Linked DNA regions of Massilia litorea. Each later gene encodes a partner of the first gene's protein in a complex. Links are inferred from orthologs where the notes say so. Each region holds a gene or a part of one and is shown on either strand. Other genes may lie near its edges.

Region 1 (3,828 bases):
GGCAGCTACGAGCTGAAACCGAATACCTCGCCGCGGCGCCTGCTGAACCAGCTCGTGCGTGGCGAATTCGCCCAGGAAGCGGTCACCATCATCGAAGGCTGGACCTTCCGCCAGATGCGCGACGCCATCGCCGCCACCAAGACCCTGCGCCACGAAACGGCAAAGCTGAGCGACGCGGAGCTGATGGCCAAGGTGTCGACCGAATACAAGCAGCCGGAAGGCCTGTTCTTCCCGGACACTTATCTCTTCGCGAAGGGCGCGAGCGACTTGCAGATCTATAAGCAGGCGCACCAGATGCTGCTCACCCGCCTGAACGCCGCCTGGGAAAAGCGCGCCGACAACCTGCCCTATAAAACGCCGTACGAAGCCCTGATCATGGCCTCGATCGTTGAAAAGGAAACCGGCCAGAAGAGCGAGCGCTCGATGATCGCCGGCGTCTTCGTCAATCGCCTGCGTACCGGCATGATGCTGCAGACCGATCCCAGCGTGATCTACGGCATGGGGGCGCGCTACGAAGGCAAGATCGCCAAGAAGGATCTGCTGACCGACACCCCGTACAACACCTATACCCGCTACGGCCTGCCGCCGACGCCGATTTCGCTGCCGGGCGTGCAGTCGCTCAGCGCCGCGCTGGCGCCGGCCAAGACCGATGCCCTGTATTTTGTCTCGCGCAACGACGGCACCAGTCATTTCTCGGACAACCTGAACGAGCACAACCGCGCTGTAAACCAGTACCAGCGCGGTGCGAGCAAGCCATGAGTGGCCGCGGTAAATTTTTGAGCGTCGAGGGGATCGATGGCGCCGGCAAGTCGACGCATATCGGCTTCATTACCGATTTCCTCGAGTCGCGCGGCAAGACCGTCGTCACCTCGCGCGAACCGGGCGGCACGCCGCTGGGAGAGAAGCTGCGCGACCTGCTGCTGCACGAAAAAATGCACCTGGAAACCGAGGCCCTGCTGATGTTCGCCAGCCGCCGCGAACACATGGCGCAGGTCATCGAACCTGCCCTGGATGCCGGCTCCTGGGTGCTGTCGGACCGTTTTACGGATGCCAGCTTCGCCTACCAGAGCGGCGGGCGCGGCCTGGACCGTACTAAAATGGAAGCGCTGGAAGCCTGGGTGCACCCGCACCTGCAACCGGACATGACCCTGCTGTTCGACGTGCCCCTGGAAGTGGCGCGCGAACGGCTCGATGCAACCCGTACCCTGGACAAGTTCGAGCGCGAGCAGGAAGCATTCTTTGCCCGCTGCCGCGCCGAATACCTGCGCCGCGCCGAACAGTTCCCGGCGCGCTTCGTCGTGATCGATTCGACGCGCAGCATCGCCGAGACGCAGGCCCGGATCAGCGAGGCGCTGGAGGTATTGCTGTGATGAGTTTGCTGTGATGATCTACCCTTGGCAACAATCCGCCTGGACCCAGCTCCAGGCCATGCGCGAGCGCCTGCCGCACGCGATCCTGTTCCACGGCCCGGCCGGCATCGGCAAGGCCGGCTTCATCGAAGCCTTTGCCCAGTCGCTGCTGTGCGAGAACGTGCAGCCCGACGGCCAGGCCTGCGGCAGCTGCGCCTCCTGCGGCTGGTTCCTCCAGCACAACCATCCCGACTACCGCCGCGTGCGCCCCGAAGCGCTGGAAGACGAACCGGCAGCCGAGGGCGACGGGGTTGAAGGCGGCGAGGGCGACAAGAAATCGAAGTCGACCAAGGCGCCCTCGAAAGAGATCAAGATCGAGCAGATCCGGAACCTGGCCGATTTCATGAACATCTCGACCCATCGCCAGGGTCTGCGGGTGGTGGTGCTGTATCCGGCCGAGGCGCTGAACATGCCGGCCTCGAATGCCCTGCTGAAAACCCTGGAAGAACCGCCGCCGGGCACCGTGTTCCTACTCGCTTCGAACGGACTGGACCGCCTGCTGCCGACCATCCTGTCGCGCTGCCGCAAGTTCGCGCTGCCGATGCCGGACCACGCTGCCGCGCTGACCTGGCTGAAAGAGCAGGGCGTGCCGGACGCCGACAGCTGGCTGCGCGAGGAGGGCGGCGCGCCGCTGGCTGCGCTCGACAAGGCGAATGGCGGCAGCCGCGAGGAGCTCGACACCCTGCTCGGTTTCCTTGCCCGTCCGAACGTCGAGTCGGCGCTGCGCCAGGCCGATAAACTCAGCAAGACGCCGCTGGCTTCGCTCGTCTCCTGGCAGCAGCGCTGGCTCTACGACCTGCTGGCGAGCAAGTTGGCGGGAACGGTGCGCTACTATCCGCGCTACCAGAAGGAACTTGCAGCCTTGGCCGGCAACGTGCACACTGCGAATCTGTTACGTGCAATCAAGTCCGCGAACGAACGCCGCGCCGTGGCCGACCACCCGCTGTCGGCCAAGCTCTTTGTCGAGGACATGTTGCTGGACTATACAGCGTGCTGCAATCCGGCTTGAGAGGACCGAAATGACTGGCAATACCACCGACCCGAACGCAGCGCTCGTGCCGCGGCCGTCGGTCCTGTCGCTGGCGATCAAGGAAAAGGCGGCCCTGTACGCGGCCTACATGCCGTTTTTAAAGAACGGCGGCATGTTCGTGCCGACCAACAAGCCGTATAAAATCGGCGACGAGGTCTATCTGATCCTGTCGCTGATGGACGACCCGAATAAATACCCGATCGCGGGCAAGGTCGCCTGGATCACCCCTGCCGGCGCCAACAACAGCAAGGCGCAGGGCATCGGCGTGCATTTCCCTGCCGACGAAACCGGCCAGCGCGCCAAGGCCCGCATCGAAGAAATCCTGGGCGCGGCGCTCCGCTCGTCGCGCGCCACCCATACCCTGTAATCTATTTTTCGTTTTTATGCCGTCCTACGTCCACCGTCTTGCCCGCCGCGACGACCTGCCCGTCATCGTCGATATTTATAACTCCACCATCGCCTCGCGCGAAGTCACCGCCGACACCGAACCCGTGAGCGTCGCCTCGCGCGAAGCCTGGTTCAACGAGCACACGCCCGAGCGGCGTCCGCTGTGGGTGATCCACGATGCGAACGATGTGTCGGACGAGCCGACCGTGATCGGCTGGATGTCCTACTCGAATTTCTACGGCCGTCCGGCCTACTCGGGCACGGCCGAGCTGTCGATCTATATCGATGAGGAATGGCGCGGACGCGGCCTCGGGCGCTACTGCCTGGAGCAGGCGATCGCCTTTGCGCCGAAGATCAAGGTGCATACCCTGCTCGGCTTCATTTTCGGGCACAACGTGCCGAGCCTGGCGCTGTTTCGCAAGTTCGGCTTCGAGACCTGGGCGAATTTTCCGCGGGTGGCGAATCTGGACGGGATCGAGCGCGACTTGATCATCCTGGGGAAGCGCGTCGCGGATTGATCCGCCGCTGGAAACGCGTGGAGTCGGGACTCCACCCTACATCGTCGATCAGCCACGAACCGTAGGGTGGACTCCCGAGTCCACGGCTTTTGGATCGGCGCACACCGCGTGACGCGACCTCGCGGCTCCCCGTACAATACGCGGATGTACATCGATTCCCACTGCCACATCAATTTCCCCGAGCTCGCCGCCCGGATGCCCGAAGTCCTGGCCAAGATGGCCGAGAACCGCGTCACCCACGCCCTGTGCGTCTCGGTCGACCTGCCGGACTTCCCCTCGGTGCTCGCCCTGGCCGAGCAATATCCGCACATTTATGCCTCGGTCGGCGTCCATCCGGACTACGAGGACACGCCGGAACCAACGGTCGAGCAGCTGGTCGAACTGGCACAGCATCCGAAGATCATCGCCATCGGCGAAACCGGCCTGGATTACTATCGCCTCGAGGGCGACCTCGAATGGCAGCGCGAGCGCTTCCGCACCCATA
Region 2 (3,905 bases), 810 kb from region 1 along the record:
GGCGACACCGGCAAGAAAACCGGCTTCTGGCTGGAAGAGTTCGCCGCTCCCTATTATGTATTCAAGGACGCCGGTGCGACCCTGACCCTGGCTTCGCCGCAGGGCGGCCAGCCGCCGCTCGACCCGAAGAGCGACGAACCGGATGCGCAGACCGAGGCGACCCGCCGTTTCCGCGGCGATCCTGCCGCACAAAAGGCGCTGGCGACCACCGTGAAACTGTCCGGCGTATCGGCAGAGAGTTTTGATGCCGTTTTCTATCCCGGCGGCCACGGTCCGCTGTGGGACCTGGCACAGGATGCCGATTCGATCCGCCTGATCGAAACGATGGCCGCCAGCGGCAAGCCGGTCGCCGCCGTCTGCCACGCGCCGGGCGTGCTGGGCCGCGTGAAAGGTCCGGATGGCGCGCCGCTGGTGAAGGGCAAGCGCGTCACCGGTTTTACTAATACGGAAGAGGCCGCCGTCGGCCTGACCGAGATCGTGCCCTTCCTGGTGGAGGACATGCTGGTGAAAAACGGTGGCCAGTACAGCAAGGCAGGGGATTGGGAACCGTATGTGGTCACCGACGGCTTGCTCGTTACCGGGCAGAATCCGGCATCGTCCGAGCCCGGCGCGCATGCCCTGCTGGCGCTGCTGAAACAGGGGCGCTGAGGCAGTTGCAAAGACCGGCCCCAAAACGCGCGGGGTCGGTTATAATGGCCGCTGGCGGGCCCCTGCGCATTGTGGCATGGTTTACCTGGTCAGGTCGGGAACGAAGCAGCCAAAGCCGTTCACCGCAAGTGCCGCAGATCAGGCTCGCCTCCTTCGTTTCTCTTCCGTTTCATCTCTCTCCATTCCCTTGCTGTTCTGTTGCTGCCGCTGCACGCCTGCCGCGTGGCCATGTCTGCCTGGCATGAGTGGACCTCTTCCTTGATTGTTCGCGCCGAGGCCCAACTGCGGTAAAATCGCGGTATGTCCTATCAAGTCCTCGCCCGCAAATACCGCCCCAAGAACTTCGAAACGCTGGTCGGCCAGGAGCACGTCGTGCGCGCGCTCACCCATGCGCTCGACACGGGCCGCCTGCACCACGCCTACCTGTTCACGGGCACCCGCGGCGTCGGCAAGACGACGCTCTCGCGTATCCTTGCCAAGTCGCTCAACTGCACCGGCCCTGACGGCACGGGCGGCATCACGGCCCAGCCTTGCGGAGTGTGCGAAGCCTGCCGCGCGATCGACGCCGGCCGCTTCGTCGACTATATAGAGATGGACGCCGCCTCCAACCGCGGCGTCGACGAGATGGCCCAGCTGCTCGAGCAGGCCGTCTACGCACCGAGCAATGCACGCTTCAAGGTCTACATGATCGACGAGGTGCACATGCTGACCAATCACGCGTTCAACTCGATGCTGAAAACGCTCGAGGAACCGCCCGAGCACGTCAAGTTCATCCTCGCCACCACCGACCCGCAAAAGATCCCGGTCACGGTGCTGTCGCGCTGCCTGCAGTTCAACCTGAAGCAGATGCCGCCGGGCCACATCGTCGGCCACCTGGAAAACATTTTGGGCCAGGAAGGCGTGAACTTCGAACAGCCGGCGCTGCGCCTGCTGGCGCAAGGCGCGCACGGCTCGATGCGCGATGCGCTCTCGCTGACCGACCAGGCGATTGCCTATGCCGCCGGCGCCGTGACGCTGGAAGCCGTGCAGGGCATGCTCGGCGCGCTCGACCAGTCCTACCTGGTGCGCCTGCTCGATGCCCTGGCGAACGAGAACGGCGCCGACCTGCTGGCCGTGGCCGACGAGATGGCCAGCCGCAGCCTGTCGTACAACGGTGCGCTGCAGGACCTCGGCACCTTGCTGCACCGGATCGCGCTGGCGCAGTCGGTGCCGGCCGCGGTGCCGCAGGATTTGCCCGAACTCGCCGACATCCTGCGCCTGGCCGAGGCCTTCGATCCGCAGGAAGTGCAGCTGTTCTACCAGATCGCCGTGCACGGCCGGAACGAAATCGGCCTCGCGCCGGACGAGTACGCCGGTTTCACCATGACCCTGCTGCGCATGCTGGCCTTCCGGCCGGGGCAGGGCGGGGCCGAGCGCATTGCTGCGCCGGCTGCCGCGGCCGCGCCACGGGCGGCGGCACCGGCGGCGCGTGCCGCGTCGGCGGCTGGTGCCAGCCCGGCCGCTGCGGCAGCCACCGCAGCCACCCCGGCCGCAGCGCCTCAGCGTCCGGCTGCACCAGCCAGCCCGGCGCCGGCCAATCCGGCACCCGCCATGAATTCGGCGCGCGCCGCGATCAATGCCGCGCTGGAAGCGGCCCGTGCCGCCTCCGGCCAGCGTGCGCCGGCCAAGCGCCCGGGCGCCGATGCAGCACCTGCGGCGCCTTCGGCTCCGGCAGCAACGGCGCGTCCGATCAACGTCGCTCCTGCCGGCGGCCAGCCTGGCGCCGGCCCGGCGCCGTCCGCGCCGGCGGCGCAGGCCACGCGTCCGGCTGCACCGCCCCCGCCGTGGGCTGGAGCTCAGCCGCAGCAGCCGCAGGCTATTGCCCGTCCGCAGGCACAGGGCCAGCAGCAGGCCGAGCGCGACGACGATGGACCGCCATCCTGGGTCACCGAATTTTCCGACGACACCGCCGTCGCCAACGAAGCCGCTGCCGTCGCTGCACCGGTCAGCGCGCCGGCAAGCAGCCGCGCGCCAGCCAAAGCACCGCACGAATACGTGGTCACGCCGGTGCCGGCGCTCGACTGGGACGGTAACTGGCCGGCGCTGGCCGCCACGCTGCCGCTGCGCGGCGTGTCGCAGCAGCTGGCCCTGCAGACCGAACTGATCGACTGCCATGCCGATGCGGGTTCGGCCCTGTTCCGCCTGCGCGTGCCGGTCGACACCCTGCGCGCCAGCGGCAACAGCGAAAAGCTGCAGGCGGCCTTGCAGGAGATTTTTGCCGGCAAGCGCATCACGGTCGAGACCGAGATCGGTCCGGTCTGGTACACGGCCAGCGCCGAAGCCAAGGCCGCGCGCGAAGAACGCCAGCGCCTGGCCGAAGCCATCGTCGCCGGCGATCCCTTCGTGCAGGAGATGGAACGCGTGCTGGGCGCCTTTGTCGTGCCCGGCTCGGTGCGTCCGCCGGTCTGAACACCCACTTTCAATCGATTTACTGGAGAACCACACCATGATGAAAAACCAGCTCGCAGGCTTGATGAAACAGGCGCAAGCCATGCAGGACAACATGAAGAAGGCGCAAGAGCAGCTGGCCCTCATCGAAGTCGAAGGCCAGTCGGGCGCCGGCCTGGTGAAGGTCACGATGACCTGCAAGAACGACGTCAAGCGCGTACAGATCGATCCGTCGCTGCTGGCCGACGACAAGGACATGCTGGAAGACCTGGTCGCCGCCGCCTTCAACGACGCCGTGCGCAAGGCCGAAGCGACCTCCGCCGAAAAGATGAGCGGCCTGACCGCCGGCATGCCTGGCCTGCCGCCCGGCTTCAAGATGCCGTTCTGATCGCGGCCTGATGTTTATTGTCTCGCTCACCTATACCGCGCCGCTCGCCAAGATCGATGCGCGCCTGGCCGCGCATCGCGAGTGGCTGGCGGGGCAGTACGCGGCCGGCATCTTTCTGATGTCCGGCGCCAGGGTGCCGCGCGACGGCGGCATCATCCTCGCGCGCGCGCCCAGCCGCGGGGCGCTGGAGCGGATCCTGAGCGAAGACCCGTTCGCGCTGGCCGACCTGGCGCGCTACGAGATCACCGAATTCACCCCGACCATGACGGCCGAGGCCTTCGACGCCTGGCGCGGGGTCTAGCGTGTCCAAATCCCTCGACTTCCTGACCGAGGCGCTGCGCCGCCTGCCGGGCATCGGTCCCAAGTCCGCCCAGCGCATGGCCTTCCACCTGCTGCAGCACGACCGCGAAGGGGCGGCGATGCTGTCGCGCGCGCTCTACCA

The links. Proteins that work in one complex are often made in the same cells at the same time.
Region 2: the proteins of LPB04_RS17955 (region 1) and LPB04_RS21530 are in contact, whole or in part, in a cryo-EM structure (PDB 8GIZ), measured with the Escherichia coli proteins. The link is inferred for Massilia litorea from one-to-one orthologs.

Annotation. Positions count from the first base shown.
Region 1 is NZ_CP062941.1:3,979,705-3,983,532, reverse strand. The notes cover bases 583-3,400. They hold LPB04_RS17955 (DNA polymerase III subunit delta'), read left to right. Parts: upstream 583-1,383; coding sequence 1,384-2,418; downstream 2,419-3,400. Other genes in these bases: LPB04_RS17945 (GNAT family N-acetyltransferase), read left to right, coding at 2,823-3,344; LPB04_RS17950 (PilZ domain-containing protein), read left to right, coding at 2,429-2,806; tmk (dTMP kinase), read left to right, coding at 756-1,370; mltG (endolytic transglycosylase MltG), read left to right, coding at 583-759. Also shown: more of mltG, read left to right, coding at 1-582; LPB04_RS17940 (TatD family hydrolase), read left to right, coding at 3,489-3,828. UniProt on the Escherichia coli protein: Part of the beta sliding clamp loading complex, which hydrolyzes ATP to load the beta clamp onto primed DNA to form the DNA replication pre-initiation complex.
Region 2 is NZ_CP062941.1:4,786,493-4,790,397, reverse strand. What follows is about bases 628-3,522. They hold LPB04_RS21530 (DNA polymerase III subunit gamma/tau), read left to right. Parts: upstream 628-948; coding sequence 949-3,096; downstream 3,097-3,522. Other genes in these bases: LPB04_RS21520 (YciI family protein), read left to right, coding at 3,474-3,522; LPB04_RS21525 (YbaB/EbfC family nucleoid-associated protein), read left to right, coding at 3,134-3,463; LPB04_RS21540 (type 1 glutamine amidotransferase domain-containing protein), read left to right, coding at 628-648. In the rest of the region: more of LPB04_RS21540, read left to right, coding at 1-627; more of LPB04_RS21520, read left to right, coding at 3,523-3,764; recombination mediator RecR, read left to right, coding at 3,766-3,905. UniProt on the Escherichia coli protein: Part of the beta sliding clamp loading complex, which hydrolyzes ATP to load the beta clamp onto primed DNA to form the DNA replication pre-initiation complex.